Linked DNA regions of Constrictibacter sp. MBR-5. The protein of the gene in region 1 binds, or shares a complex with, the protein of each later gene. Links are inferred from orthologs where the notes say so. Each region holds a gene or a part of one and is shown in the gene's direction. Other genes may lie near its edges.

Region 1 (7,755 bases):
GGCCCGGGCGGCCAGTGCCGCATCCTCGCCCCGCCGTGCCGCATCCGCCCAGGCGGTGAGACCGGTCGCCGCCGCCTGCGCGCTGGCGGGCAGCGGCATTTCCTTGATGCCGTCCAGGAACATGGCCATCTTGTCGAAATCTGGAGGCACACTGAGCGAAAGCGGCGAGCGCGGTCAAGCTCGTCCTGGGGCGAAACCTCATCTTGAGATCCCGGATTTTCCGCTCGCTGGCATGGAGTCTGGCCGCCGGCGTCACGGGGCTGCTCGTGCTGGTCGGGCTTATCGCCTGGCGGATGTCGCAGGGTCCGATCGCATTGGATCTCCTCGTCGCGCCGATCGAGCGCGCGCTGAGCCAGCCCGAGCGCGGCCTCTTCGTGCGGGTCGACCGCGTGCTCGTCGACCCCGTCGGCTTCCTCCAGCTTCAGGCCGAGGGCGTGCGGGTCGTCGACGGCGCGGGCGTTTCGGTGGCGGGCACGCCGCGGCTGCGCCTGACGCTCAGTTCGCGGGCTCTCGCGCGGGGGATGATCGCGCCGCAGGCGATCGAGCTGAGCGGGGTGCGGGTGCGGCTGTCCCGCTCCGAATCTGGTTCCGTCCAGTTGGGCCTCGACCAGCCTGCCGATCCGCCGTCGGGGGAAGCCGTGAAGGCCGACGCTGCCGCGGCGGGCGAGGAGAGCGCCGCCGCCTGGATCATCGCCGATCTGCTGCAGCCGCCGGACCCCGACCGGATCACGGGATATCTGCGCCGGGTATCGGTCGACGATGCCGACGTGCTCATGCGCGACGCGCAGCTGAAGCGGTCCTGGCGCATTCCCGACGCCGATTTCGAACTGCTGCGCGGCGACAGCGACGTGGTGGCTTCGATCGGCGGCGTGCTCGACGTGGACGGCCGCCCGCAGCGCACCCAGATCAAGGCGCGGCTGGACCTGGCCACGGCCGTCGCCGAGGTTTCGGTGTCGCTCGGCGACGTGCGCCCCGACATCGTCACGCAGATCCTGCCGGTTCTGGGCTTCCTCTCCGCCTTCGACGCGCCGATCTCGGGCGACCTCGCCTTCCGCGTGACACGGCGCGGCGGGATCGAGAACGCCGACGTGCATCTCACCGCCGGCGCGGGATCGGTCGGCGTCCCCGGGACGGGCCGGTCGCTGCCGCTGCGCGGGATGGTGCTGCGCGGGGCGACCGCGGGCGCGGGGCGCTTCGAGGTCGCGGAGTTCACGCTCGACGCGGCCGGGCAGCAGATCGCCGCGACCGGCGATCTGCGCTGGTCGGAGGAGGGGTCGCGAGCCGTGATCCGGTTCGTCGGGCTCAATCCGACCGTCCTGGCGGCGTTCGCGCCCGACCTGGCCCCGGCCGCCGGCATCGACCTGCCGCTGGACGGCTGGGTCGACGCCTTCATGCCCACGGGCGTGACGCCCGAGAAGATCGCGTTCGGCCTGCGGTCCGACGGCGGCCGGATCGCCTGGGGCGACTTGTTCCCGGAACCGGTGCGCATCTCCGGCCTCGAGATCGACGGCACCGCGGATCTGGCCGCCGGCCGGCTCCGGCTCGATCGCCTGTCGCTCGGTCTCGGCGGTCCGCGCGTCGAGGGCAGCGCCGTGCTGCAGACCGTGGACGGCGGCGCCGCGGTACAGGCGGCGGTGAAGGCACGCGACGTTCCGACGAACGAGTTGAAGCGGCTGTGGCCGAGGGGGGTGGCGAAAGGCGCCCGGGGGTGGGTGCTGGAGCATCTGTCGAACGGCGGCGTCAGCGAGGCGAATGCGCGCGTCGCGTTGGTCCTGGCCGGCGAAGGGCCGTCGGTCGCCATGGCGAGCGTGTCGGGCGAGATGCGCATCGACGGCGTCACCGCGGTCTACTGGGATCCGCTGCCGCCGTTCGAAGATGTCGGCGGGACCGCCACCTTCACCGAGGATCGCTTCGACTTGCATGTCGACGGCGGCCGCTACCGGAACATCCGGGTGCGCGGCGGCGACATGGCCTTCACCAACCTGAACGACGGCCGCGACCGCGAATTCGCGGACATCAAAGTCGACATCGAGGGCCCGCTGTCGGAGATCATCGCGGTGCTCGATCGGCCGCCGTTGGGTTACGCGAAGTGGCTCGGCGTCGCGCCGGCTGAAGTCGGCGGCACGGCCCGGGCGAGCCTCGGCGTACAGCTGCCGCTGCTGCAGCATGTTTCCCTCGATCAGATAGAGATCGCCGCGAATGCCGACCTCTCGGGCGTTCGCTGGCCCGATGCGGCGCTGGGCCAGGATCTGCGGGACGGCGCGCTGAAGCTCCGGCTCGACAAGGCGAGCATGGACCTCGTCGGCCGGGGGACGCTGGCCGGTGCGCCGGTGGAACTGGACCTGCACGAGGTGTTCGCCGGGGGAACGCGGCTGAAGGCGCGCGCCACGGTGGACGATGCCGCCCGGCGGCGCCTCGGCTATGATCTCGTTCCCTATCTCACCGGCCCGGTCGACGTGCGGGTCGACATGGAGGGCCGTCGCAGCCGGTCGGCCATCACGGCGCGCGCCGACCTGTCGCAGGCGGCGCTGGCCGTGTCCGAGGCCGGCTGGAAGAAGCCGGCCGGCGTCGCGGCGCAGGCCGAGGCCGACATCGTCTTGACCGACGGCAGGATGTCGGCGATCGACCGCTTCGCCCTGACCGCGCCCGGCGCATCGGTGGACGGCCGTGCCGCCGTCGATCCGGCGACCGGTGACTGGCGGCGCATCGACGCGCGACGGCTCCGGCTCGGCGAGCGCACCGATCTGGCCCTGTCCGTGAGCCGCGGCGCCGATGCGGGCCTGCATATCGACGCGCGTGGTGCTGCGATCGATCTGGCCCCGCTCATCGCCGCGCGGGACGAGGGGGATGGGCCGGCCGGCGATCGGGCGGTGACCGAGGAGCCCGCCGGCGAGCCGGGACCGCCGATTGCCGTCGTCGCCGATATCGGCCGCGTCTGGGTGAGCGATGCGCTGCCGATCGACCGCGTCGCCGGCCATGTAAGGTGGCATGACGGTCCCGGACCCGGCGACCTGCGCGGCCTCGTCGGCGGTACCGCACCGGTCCGCTATCTGGCGAGTGCGGCGGACGGCCGCCTTCACGTGGCGCTGACCGGGCAGGATTTCGGCCGGACGCTGCGGGCGGCGGGCCTGTTCGACACCATCGCCGGCGGCCCGTTCACGCTGTCCGCGACACGTCCGCTCGCGGCGCCGCGTACCTCGTCGTCGGGTGCAGGGGGGGCGCGTTACGTGGGCAAGCTCGACGTCGAAGCGTTCCGGCTGGTCAAGGCGCCGCTGGCGGCCCGCCTTTTCGCCGCGGCGGCACTCACCGGCCTCGCCGACCTGGCCTCAGCGGACGAGGGGGTCGCCTTCGCCGGCCTGACCGCGCCCTTCACCTACGGCGAGGGCAAGCTGGACCTGGAGCCGGGCCGGGCCTTCGGCTCGTCGGTCGGGATGACGTGGCGGGGTGGGCTGGATTTCCGCGCGGAGACGGCCGACGTCGTGGGAACTCTCGTCCCCTTCTACGCGGTCAACCGCGTGCTCGGCGCCGTGCCGCTGCTCGGCGACATCCTCACGGGTGGCGAAGGCGGTGGCCTGTTCGCCGTCACCTATGCGCTGGAAGGCCCGCTGGATGAGCCGGACCTGTCGGTGAACCCGCTTTCGATCCTGGCACCCGGCTTCCTGCGCGGCCTTTTTGGGGCGATTACCGACGGCAGGCGCGAGGATTGGGACCCTTCCGCCGACCCCGCCTGGCAGGACTCCGGCAAGCCGAACTGACACGCCTTGGGCGGGGCCCCGGGCGGCCGGGCGGTCGGGCCCCTGGGCGAGATGGTTACCCCCCGGATCCGGCGGGTTGTTTCGGTCCGCCTTCATGCCTAATTCTGAGGGCTGATTCCTCCGCGAATGGAGCGGCAGCCGTATGGCGCAGACGCATCGCAGCAAGGTGCTGATCATCGGATCTGGCGCCGCCGGCTACACGGCCGCGGTCTATGCCGCCCGTGCCGGACTGTCGCCTGTCGTCGTCGAGGGGCTGCAGCCGGGCGGCCAGATGACGATCACCACCGACGTCGAGAACTATCCCGGTTTCGCCGAGGTCATCCAGGGGCCTTGGCTGATGGAGCAGATGCGCGCCCAGGCCGAGCATGTGGGCGCGCGGCTGGTCTCCGACGTGGTCGTGAAGGTCGATTTCAGCGCCCGGCCGTTCAAGGCGTGGGGCGACGGCGGCGACACTTACGAGGCGGACGCCGTGATCGTCGCCACGGGCGCCCAGGCGAAGTGGCTGGGCCTCGAGAGCGAGAAGAAGTTCCAGGGCTTCGGCGTCTCGGCCTGCGCCACCTGCGACGGTTTCTTCTTCCGTGGCAAGGAGGTCGTGGTCGTCGGCGGCGGCAACACCGCCGTCGAGGAGGCGCTCTACCTGACGCACCATGCGTCGAAGGTGACGCTGGTGCATCGTCGCGACCATCTGCGGGCCGAGAAGATCATGCAGGAGCGCCTGTTCCGGAACCCGAAGATCGAGGTGGTCTGGAACGCGGTCCTGGACGAGGTCGTGGGCAATCCCATGCCCCCGGAAGTCACCGGCGTGCGCCTGCGCGACACCCGGACCGGTGAATTGCGGGATCTGGCCGTCGACGGCGTCTTTGTCGCCATCGGGCACCGGCCCAACACCGAGATCTTCGCCGGCGTCCTCGACACCGACGGCGAGGGCTATCTGGTGACGGCGCCGGACAGCACCGCGACCAACATCCCGGGCGTGTTCGCCGCCGGCGATGTGCAGGACAACGTCTATCGTCAGGCGATCACCGCGGCGGGCTTCGGCTGCATGGCCGCGCTCGACGCAGAGAAGTTCATCGCGGCCATGGAGGACGAGGCGGTGGCCGCCGCCGCGCAGTAGCTACGTCGTCTCTCAACAGACAACCGCCACAAAGGCGGGACACACCGGGGCGGGCGCCGCGGGCGCTGACCGACTCCGGGCTGGAGAACAGGGGACATGGACTGGGACAAGCTGCGCATCTTCCACGCCGTGGCCGAGGCGGGGAGCTTCACCCATGCGGGTGAATCGCTGAATCTGAGCCAGTCGGCGGTCAGCCGACAGATCCACTCGCTCGAGGACAGCCTCGGCGTCTCGCTGTTCCATCGCCATGCCCGCGGCCTGATCCTGACCGAGCAGGGCGAGGTGCTGAACCGCAACGTGCGGGAGATCTTCGCCAAGCTCTCGATGACCGAGGCGATGATCTCGGAGAGCAAGGAGCGGGCGAAGGGGCCGCTCAAGATCACCACGACGGTGGCCTTCGGTTCGACCTGGCTGACGCCGCATATGAAGGAGTTCCTCGATCTCTACCCGGAGATCGAACTGAGCGTCGTGCTCCTCGACACCGAACTCGACCTGTCGATGCGTGCGGCGGACTGCGCCATCCGGTTCACGCCGCCGCGCCAGCCCGACCTGATCCAGCGCAAGCTGAAGCGGGTGCGGTCGCGCATCTACGCATCCCCGGATTATCTCAGCGAGCACGGCATCCCGAGCGAGCCGGCCGATCTCGACCGCCACCATCTCATCGTCTACGGCGAGGATGCGCCGCAGCCGACGCGGACGATCAACTGGCTGCTGTGGCAGGACCGCGAGGGCGAGCCGCGCCACCCGGTGCTGAAGGTGAACAACATCTACGGCATCTACCGCGCGGTCGTCTCCGGACTCGGCGTGGCGGCGCTGCCCAGCTACATGGCGCGCATGACGCGCAACCTGGTGCACGTCCTGCCGGAGCTCGAAGGCCCCGAGACGATGGCCTATTTCGTCTATCCGGAAGAGCTGCGCCATTCGAAGCGAATCGCCGTCCTCCGTGACTTCCTGGTACGCAAGATCGCCGAGGACGATCAGGGCTGAGCGCTGCGCGCGGGGCTCATGACTAGCCATGCGGCATGTGCATGGCGGCACTGCCAAATACGAGGTGGTGCCGGCCGGCGGTAGGTATACATTTCCCACAGTCAGACGTTGCGACCCCGCAATATTTGACCTCTTGTTCCCCTTTCGGGCGCAAGCTCGACTTTCGAGGTTTTTTCCTCGGAGTCTCCCAGACGTGAAGCCTCCCTGTTCTACTTGGCCGGAGCCTCTGCTCCGGCCAATTTTTTTGTCTTGGGGCACCTCCGGCGCGTCCTCTCCTTGCGCTGGCGGCGGTGCTGCACCGCTTCGCCTATCGGAAACAGGCGCTGGCCACCCTGCCGATCTTCATCGGCGGCAAGGCCTGCACTGCCGATCTGCGCGGCTGGGAGAGGGTGTCGCCGGAATGGTCCCTGGCGATTACCTTCCTGATCCTGGGCACGGGAATCGCGTACTCGATCCGCCGGACGCGGGCGGTGGAGAAGGCACGGGCAGACTGACCCACAGGCGGCCGCTACGTTCTGCGGAGCGGCCAGCCGCAGGGACGAGAGATCTGATGGAGCGTCCGCTCAGGTGCCGAAGAAGTCGTTGCCCTTGTCGTCGGTGACGATGAAGGCGGGGAAGTCCTCGACCTCGATGCGCCAGACGGCTTCCATGCCGAGTTCCTCGTACTCGACGACCTCGACCCGGCGGATGTGGTCCTGGGCGAGGCGGGCGGCGGAGCCGCCGATGGAGCCGAGGTAGAAGCCGCCGTGGGTCTTGCATGCGTCGACGACCTGGCGCGAGCGGTTGCCCTTGGCGAGCATCACCTGGCTGCCGCCCTTCGACTGGAAATAGTCGACATAGGAGTCCATGCGACCCGCGGTGGTCGGGCCGAAGGAGCCCGAGGCGTAGCCGGTCGGCGTCTTGGCCGGGCCGGCATAGTAGATCGGGTGGTTGCGGAAATAGTCCGGCATCGGCTCGCCGCGGTCGAGCCGCTCCTTGATCTTGGCGTGCGCCAGGTCGCGGGCGACGATGATCGGGCCGGAGAGGGCGAGGCGGGTCTTGATCGGGTGCTGCGACAGGGTGCGGCGGATCTCGTCCATCGACTGCGTCAGGTCGATCTTCACGATGCCGGTGTTCAGCGTGGCGGGGTCGATCTCCGGCAGATACTGCGCCGGATTGGTCTCCAGCTGCTCAAGGAAGACGCCCTCGCGGGTGATCTTGCCGAGCGCCTGGCGGTCGGCTGAGCAGGACACGCCGAGGCCGATCGGCACCGAGGCGCCGTGGCGCGGCAGGCGGATCACCCGCACGTCGTGGCAGAAGTACTTGCCGCCGAACTGCGCGCCGATGCCCATCTGGCGCGTCATCTCCAGCACCTCGGCTTCCATCTCCAGGTCGCGGAAGGCGTGGCCGTCGCGGCTGCCCTTGGTCGGCAGGCCGTCGAGATAGTGGGTCGAGGCGAGCTTCACCGTCTTCAGGTTCATCTCGGCCGAGGTGCCGCCGATGACGATGGCGAGGTGGTAGGGCGGGCAGGCGGCAGTGCCGAGGGTGCGGATCTTCTCGTCGATGAACTTGCGCATCGCGGCGGGATTCATCACCGCAGGCGTCTGCTGGAACAGGAAGGTCTTGTTTGCCGACCCGCCGCCCTTGGCGCAGAACATGAACTTGTAGGCGTCGCCCTCGGTCGCGTAGATGTCGATCTGCGCCGGCAGGTTGGAGCCCGTGTTGGTCTCCTCGAACATCGAGAGCGGCGCCAACTGGCTGTAGCGCAGCCAGTCCTCGTTGTAGGAGCGGAAGACGCCGCGCGACAGCGCCTCCTCGTCGTTGGCGCCGGTCCAGATGCGCTGGCCCTTCTTGCCCATGATGATCGCAGTGCCCGTGTCCTGGCACATCGGCAGCACGCCGCCGGCGGCGATGTTGGCG
Region 2 (7,667 bases), on another replicon or contig:
GCGCCGGGCGGGAGCCGAGCCGGAGGGGGCGCTCGCCGACCTGCTGCAGCGGGTGACCGGCCGGGTCGGCGAACTCGCTTTCGACGATCTGATGCGCGCGCTGATCGCCGAGCGCGGACGGCTGCTGCGGCTCGCCGAGACCGCGGGCGGTGTCGAGGGAATGGCTGCGGAGATCCGCGCCGCACTCGGCCTGCCGCGCGACGCGACGCTCGCCGAGATGATGGCCGAGGGCTGCTCCGACGATGCTCTGGACGGTGAAGGGCTGCGGAGCGTCTGCGCCGCCCTCGAACGCGGCGGCGAGGCGGACGCGAAGCGCGCGGAGGCGCTGCGCGCCTGGCTGGCGGCGCCCGACGGCCGCGTGGCCGGCTTCGACGCCTACCGGTCGATCTTCTTCACGGGCACGGGCGACATCCGCAAGACGCTCGCCACGAAGCCCGTCCTGAAGCACTTCCCCGACGCCGACGCCATCCTGCGGGCCGAGGCCGAGCGCCTGCAGGCGCTGTGCGGAATGTGCAATGCGGCGGCGGTGGCCGATGCGACGGTGGCGCTGGCGACGCTCGCGATGGCGCAGCTCGACGTCTACGACGAGCGCAAGCGACGACGCGGCATACTCGACTTCGACGATCTGGTGCTGCGCAGCCGCCATCTTCTGGAGAGCGGTGCCGCCGGCTGGGTGCAGTACAAGCTCGACGGCGGCGTCGACCATGTCCTGATCGACGAGGGCCAGGACACCAATCCGGACCAATGGGCCGTGGTCGAAGCGCTGGCCGGCGAGTTCTTCGCCGGTGCCGGGGCGCGCGAGGGCGAGCGCACGATCTTCGCGGTCGGCGACCCGAAACAGTCGATCTTCAGTTTCCAGCGCGCCGACCCGGCCCGGTTCGCGGCCATGCAGGCGATGTTCCGCGACCGCAGCCGGGGAGCGGAGAAGATCTGGGAGGATGTCGGACTCGACGTCTCCTTCCGCTCGGTGCCGGCCGTGCTGCAGGCGGTGGACGCGGTGTTCGCCGACGAGACGGTCGCCGCGGGCGTCGTGCCGCCCGGTGCGCCGCTGCGCCACCATCCGCATCGCGCCGGTCAGGCCGGCCTGGTCGAAGTCTGGCCGCTGGTCGGCGATCTGCCCGGCGAGCCGGCCTCTCCCTGGGAGGCGCCGATCCGCTACGTCTCCTCGCCCGCGCCGGAGTCGCGTCTCGCCGAACTGATCGCCGCCACCATCGCCGGCTGGATCGCGCGTGGCGAGACGCTGGAGGCACGGGGCCGCCCGATCCGTGCGGGCGACGTCATGGTCCTGGTGCGCCGCCGGACCGGCTTCATCGACGCCCTGGTCCGCGAGCTGAAGCGGCGCGACGTGCCGGTCGCCGGCGTCGACCGGATGCGGCTGGCGGAGCAGCTGGCCGTCGCCGACCTGATGGCGCTGGCGCGCTTTCTGCTGATGCCGGAAGACGACCTCACCCTCGCGGTCGTGCTGAAGAGCCCGCTCGGCGGCCTGGACGAGGACCAGCTCTTCGCGCTCGCCGCCGAACGGCAGGGTACGCTGTGGCGGCGGCTGGGCGAGGTCGCGGCGGCGTCGCCCGGCTCGGCTTACGAGGCGGCGCATGCGGTCCTCGCGGCGATGCTGGCGCAGGCAGACGTCCTGCGGCCCTACGAACTGTTCGCCGACCTGCTCGGGCCGCGGCGCGGCCGCGAGCGCCTGCTCGCCCGGCTCGGCGCCGAGGCGAACGACCCCATCGACGTCTTCCTCGCCCAGGCGCTCGCCTACGAGCGGCTGCACCCGCCGTCCCTGCAGGGCTTCGTCCAGTGGATGGAGGTGGGCCAGGACGAGGTGAAGCGCGACATGGAGCAGGGCGAGCGCGACCAGGTCCGCATCATCACGGTGCACGGCGCCAAGGGCCTCCAGGCGCCGATCGTGATCATGCCGGACACCGCCCGGCTGCCGGTGGCGCGCAAGCCGCCCTTCTGGGTGGCGCGCGAGGATGGCGAGGACATCGTCCTCTGGCCGCCGCGCAAGGACATGGACGACCCCGTCAGCCGCGCGGTGCGCGAGGCGGCGGCGATACGCGACCGCGAGGAGTATCGCCGCCTGCTCTACGTCGCCCTCACCCGCGCCGAGGACAGGCTCTATGTCTGCGGCTGGTGCCCAGATCCGGACAAAGTGGCCGCGGACAGCTGGTACGGCCTGGTCGCTGCCGGCCTGAGCGGGATCGCCGAGGCCGTCGACTTCGACTTTTCCGAGACGATCGAGGGCGGCTGGTCCGGCCGGGGGCTGAGGCTGCGGGGTCTCCAGGAGGCCCCGCCGCCGACCGCTGCTGCGGTTCGGGCCACGCCCGCCGCAGAGGAGCCGCTGCCGGCCTGGGCATCCGCCGCCGCCATCGTCGAACCCTCGGCGCGGCCGCTGGCCCCGTCGTACGGCGAGGACGAGGAGAGCGGGCCGCCGGCGCAGTCGCCGCTCGGCACCGACGACGGCATGCGGTTCCGTCGCGGCCTGCTGATCCACCGTCTGCTCCAGACGCTGCCCGATCTCGAACCTGCCGCTCGCCCGGCTGCGGCGGCGCGCTATCTCGCGAGGGCGGGGCGGGAGGTCTCCGACGACGGGCGCGCGGAAATCGTGGCGGAAGCGCTGGCGGTGCTGGATCATCCGGATTTCGCGCCGGTCTTCGCACCCGGTTCGCGCGCCGAGGTGGCCGTCGCCGGCACGGTCGGCACCGTCGCCTTCTCCGGCCAGATCGACCGGCTGGCGGTCGACGCCGGCAATGTGCTGATCGTCGACTACAAGAGCAACCGTCCGCCGCCGGCGACCGCCGAACGGGTATCGCCGGTCTATCTGCGCCAGATGGCCGCCTATCGCGCGCTGCTGCGCAGCATCTATCCCGGAATGCCGGTTCGTTGCGCCCTGCTCTGGACGGAGACGCCGCGGCTGATGCCGCTGCCGGACACACTGCTCGACCGGTACGAGCCGGCTTAGGGCCGGGCGGGGGCGGCTCGGCTTGACGCTGTCATGGGGCGTGCCTAGCTTTGGCTTCAACGGTGGCCTCGGTGCAGAGCGCCGCAGGCGACGACGAAGGAGAGTGCGCAGATGACGAAGCCGGTGAGCGACGCGAGCTTCGAGCAGGACGTGCTGAAGGCGACAAAGCCGGTGCTCGTCGACTTCTGGGCCGAATGGTGCGGCCCCTGCAAGGCGATCGCGCCGCATCTGGAGGAGCTGTCCTCCGAGATGGCCGCCCAGGTCGAAGTGGTGAAGCTGAACATCGACGAGAACCCGCAGACGCCGAATCGCTACGGCGTGCGCGGCATCCCGACGCTGATGCTGTTCAAGGACGGCCAAGTGGCGGCGACGAAGATCGGCAACATGCCGAAGAGCCAGCTGTTCCAGTGGGTCGAATCGGTCGTCTGACCACGGCTCGTCCGGATCGAACGAAGGCCTCGCCGGCTCCCGGCGAGGCCTTTTTCATGCCGCGCCCGGTGTGGCCTGCTCCGCCTGCAGGTCGTGGGTGAGTTCCAGCAGGTCCCGCTCCTCGAGGGTCTCCCGCTCCAGCAGCGCCGCCGCGCAGCGGTCGAGTACCGCGCGGTTGCGTGTCAGGATCGCGGCCGCGCGTTCGAACGACTCGTTCACGATCTGCCGCACCGCCTCGTCGATGCGGCGGGCCGTCTCCTCACTGTAATCATGCTCGGGAAACAGCGGCGATGCCGGCTGCCCGAGGAAGCCGTGCTCCCTGTCGTAGGCGACGGAGCCGAGGGCTTCGTCCATGCCGTAGCGGGTCGCCATGCTGCGGGCGATATCGGTGACCCGGGCCAGATCGTCGGCGGCCCCGGTGGAGAGGTGGCCGAACACCACTTTCTCCGCCGCACGGCCGCCCAGCAGCACCGCGATCTTGTTCCGGAGTTCCGCCTCGGTCATCAGGTAGCGATCCTCCGTGGGCCGCTGGATCGTATAGCCGAGGGCACCGACGCCGCGCGGAATGATCGATACCTTGTGCACGGTGTCGACACCCGGAACCGCGCGGGCGACGAGCGCGTGGCCCATCTCGTGATAGGCCACGATCCGCCGCTCGACCGGGTTCAGCAGGCGGTTCCGCTTCTCCAGCCCGGCCACGATCCGCTCCAGCGCCGCATCGAAGTCCCGCGCGCCCACCGTCTCCGCACTGCGCCGCGTCGCGAGCAGCGCCGCTTCGTTGACCAGGTTGGCGAGGTCCGCCCCGCTGAAGCCGGTGGTCATGGCTGCCACCTTTTCCAGGTCGACATCGGCGTCGAGTTTCACCTTGCCGATATGGACGCGCAGGATCTGAAGACGCCCGCCCCGATCCGGCCTGTCGACCAGGACCTGCCGGTCGAAACGTCCCGCCCGCAGCAGCGCCGGGTCGAGGATCTCCGGCCGGTTGGTCGCCGCGATCAGGACCAGCCCGACGGTCGGATCGAATCCGTCCAGTTCGGTGAGGAGCTGGTTCAGGGTCTGCTCACGCTCGTCATGTCCGCCGACGGCCCCCATCGCGCCGCGTGCCCGGCCCAGCGCGTCGAGTTCGTCGATGAAGATGATGGCCGGCGCCTTCTGCCGCGCCTGTTCGAACAGGTCGCGCACCCGGGCGGCGCCAACGCCGACGAACATCTCGACGAACTCGGAGCCGCTGATCGAGAAGAAGGGCACGCCCGCCTCGCCGGCGACCGCCCGCGCCAGGAGCGTCTTGCCGGTGCCGGGAGGACCGACGAGCAGGACGCCCTTCGGAATGTGCGCGCCCAGCCGGCCGTAGCGTTCGGGGTCCTTCAGGAAGTCGATGATCTCGTGCAGTTCCTCCTTCGCTTCGTCGACCCCGGCGACGTCGTCGAAGCTCACCTTGGTATCCGTCTCGACGTAGATCTTGGCGCGGCTCTTGCCGACCGACATGAAGCCGCCGAGCCCCTGGCGGTCGGACATCTTGCGGATGATGAACATCCAGAGGCCGAAGATCAGCAGGACGGGCATGATCCACGACAGGATGTCGCGCAGCAGGCTGCTCTCGACGGCGCCGGTGACCGTGACGCCCTTCTCCGCCAGTTCGTCGGCGATGCGTGGATCCACCCGGGTCGTGACGAAGCGGGGCTTCCCCTCCTGCGGCTCGCGGAACGCACCCTCGATATAGGTCTCGCCGACCTGCACCTCCTTGATCAGCCCTCGATCGAGATAGCTGCGGAAGGTGCTGTAGGGGATCGTTTCGACCGTCCGGCTCTGATGCAGGAAGGTGTTGACGATCATCACCGCGAACAGCGCGATCACGATGTGCCACGGGTTGAAGCGGAACTTGTCTCCCATGCGATCCCCGGCTCGTTAAGGGAAGCGGTACCGGCGGCCTCAGCGGCGCGGCAGCCTCCGCCAGACCGGCGCCACCTCCGGGCCGTGGAACAGGATATGGGCACCCATGCCGTCCGCCGGAACGACCTGCACCAGGTCGGGCGCCAGCAGGTCGGCGGCGACGCCGCGGTCCCGCAGGAGCGAGAGGGTGCGCACCGGATCGTTCACCTGCAGTGCCACCGCCGCCTCGAAGGGCAGCGCGGCCGCCTTGAAGCCCGGAAGCATGCGCGCCGCCACATCCGTGTCGCAGATCGTGAGACGCCCCCGATCGAGTGCGATCGCATACTGCCCCGGGCCTTCCGCGACAGGGGGCCGTCCGGAGAAGGTGGCGAACCGGCCGGCCGCTTCCGCCGGGTCTGCCTCGACGATCAGGAAGTCGGTGAGCGCCTCGGCGCCGTTGGGATGTTCCGCCCAGCCGGGCAGCCAGACGAGCTCCGGTGTCTCGTGGCCGCAATACTGCGCCCGGCCCTCGGGCATGACGCCAGGTTCGGTGCGCAGCACGTGGAAGCCGACCAGCGGTTTCTCGGGCATCGAATCGAGCGGCCGGCGCAGGCGCACCGCCGGCTGCGTCGGCATGCCCGCGGCGCGCAGGCGCGCTTCCTGCGCCGGTACGTCGGCATGGCCGAGTGCGACGAGGTGCAGGCCCTCGTAGCGGTCGAGGCTCCGGCGCAGCTGGGCGGCGAGCGGCGTATCGAGATTGGCGGCGAGGATCTCCAGATAGCCGATCCGCAGCGTGATCAGCCGGTTGACCGTCCCCGCCGGCACGAGTGCGCCGTCCGGTCCGGCATTGTAGTGGGTGTTCTGCGGCTGCACGGCGAAGCCGAGCCGCTCGAACCGCTGCGTGGCGCGGTCCATGTCGGCGACGAAGAAGCCGACATGGTCGAGGAAGACTTCGTCGTCCCGGGGAAGCTGCCGGTCGGCCGCGCCGGATCTCTCGGCATCTGTGCTCATGTCCGCCCTCCGCTGCCGCGCGTGTCGTTCATCCGCCTTTATTGCAGACGGCGGCCGGAATGGTCAGTCTCGAACGATGCGGCCATGCGCCGCCACCGTTGACCGAGGCCATGATGCCGCAAGACCCCGCCATCCTCGTCCGCCCCGACGGCACGCGCATCGCCCATCACCATACGCCGGCCGCCACCGGAAACGGCATGCCCGGTGTCGTCTTCCTCGGCGGCTTCAAGTCCGACATGGAGGGCGGCAAGGCGCTGCGGCTGGAGGCGTTCTGCCGTGGACGCGGTCAGCAGTTCACGCGCTTCGACTATCGCGGGCACGGCCTCTCGAGCGGCAGGTTCGAGGACGGGACCATCGGGCTGTGGCTGGCCGACGCGGTGGCCGTGCTGGACGAGGTGACGCGCGGCCCGCAGATCCTGGTCGGATCCAGCATGGGCGGCTGGATCGCTCTGCTCGCGGCGCTGCGTCGGACGGACAGGGTCGCCGGCATCGTCGGCGTCGCACCGGCGCCGGATTTCGTCGTGCGCATGGAGGGCGAGCTGTCGGCCGACCAGCGCGCGACGCTGGCGCGCGAGGGGCGCTTCGAGCGGCCATCGGCCTACTCGGACGACCCCTACGTCATCACCCGGGCGCTCATCGAGGACGGCAAGCGCCACCTGCTGATGGACGCCCCGATCCCGCTCGACCTGCCCGTGCGCATCCTGCATGGCATGCGCGACGACGCGGTGCCCTGGCAGCTCTCGCTGAAGCTCTGCGAGACGCTTACCTCGGACGATGTGCGGGTCGTGTATGTCAAGAACGGCGATCACAGGCTGTCGGAGGAGCCGGAGCTCGACCTGCTGTGCGAAACGGTCGACGAAGTCGGCCGCCGCATAGCCTGAGCCGGCTGCTCAGCCGGCGGTCTCGGCGGCCAGGATCGCCCGCAGTCCGGCACGGTAGTCCGGGTGGCGTAGCGTCACGCCGAGTTCGGTCTTGATGCGCTCGTTCCGGACGCGGCGGTTGTCGGCATAGAAGCTGCGCGCCATCGGCGACAGTTCGGCCTGCGCGAAGGGGATGAGCGGCGGCGGTTCGACGCCCAGCAGATCGCAGGCGAAGGCGGTGACTTCGTGCGATGGCGCCGGAAGATCGTCCGCCACGTTGTAGATCGCGCCGGCGCGCGGCCGCTCGATCGAAGCGCGCAACGTCGCGACGATATCGTCGACGTGGATGCGCGAGAAGACCTGCCCCGGCTTGTCGATCCGATGCGCGCGGCCGCTCCGCACGGCGTCGAGCTGGCTGCGGCCGGGGCCGTAGATGCCGGGCAGCCGGAAGATATGGACCGCGATGCCGTGCGCCCGACCGAAATCGGTCCAAGCGCGTTCGGCATCGAGGCGGCGCCGCGAACGGTCGCCGGTCGGCG

What was found.
Region 2: the proteins of trxB (region 1) and trxA are in contact, whole or in part, in a crystal structure (PDB 1F6M), measured with the Escherichia coli proteins. The link is inferred for Constrictibacter sp. MBR-5 from one-to-one orthologs.

What each region holds. Positions count from the first base shown.
Region 1 is NZ_JBEPTK010000007.1:232,818-240,572, reverse strand. What follows is about bases 2,887-5,883. They hold trxB (thioredoxin-disulfide reductase), read left to right. Parts: upstream 2,887-3,897; coding sequence 3,898-4,869; downstream 4,870-5,883. Other genes in these bases: ABIE65_RS16450 (LysR family transcriptional regulator), read left to right, coding at 4,966-5,856; ABIE65_RS16460 (YhdP family protein), read left to right, coding at 2,887-3,755. Outside these bases: ABIE65_RS16465 (bifunctional [glutamine synthetase] adenylyltransferase/[glutamine synthetase]-adenylyl-L-tyrosine phosphorylase), read right to left, coding at 1-129; more of ABIE65_RS16460, read left to right, coding at 204-2,886; ABIE65_RS16445 (hypothetical protein), read left to right, coding at 6,147-6,350; ABIE65_RS16440 (fumarate hydratase), read right to left, coding at 6,420-7,755.
Region 2 is NZ_JBEPTK010000003.1:86,499-94,165, reverse strand. The notes cover bases 1,821-4,729. They hold trxA (thioredoxin), read left to right. Parts: upstream 1,821-3,070; coding sequence 3,071-3,388; downstream 3,389-4,729. Other genes in these bases: ftsH (ATP-dependent zinc metalloprotease FtsH), read right to left, coding at 3,443-4,729; addA (double-strand break repair helicase AddA), read left to right, coding at 1,821-2,959. Also shown: more of addA, read left to right, coding at 1-1,820; more of ftsH, read right to left, coding at 4,730-5,278; ABIE65_RS07425 (VOC family protein), read right to left, coding at 5,318-6,268; ABIE65_RS07420 (alpha/beta hydrolase), read left to right, coding at 6,382-7,149; ABIE65_RS07415 (SDR family oxidoreductase), read right to left, coding at 7,159-7,667. UniProt on the Escherichia coli protein: Participates in various redox reactions through the reversible oxidation of its active center dithiol to a disulfide and catalyzes dithiol-disulfide exchange reactions.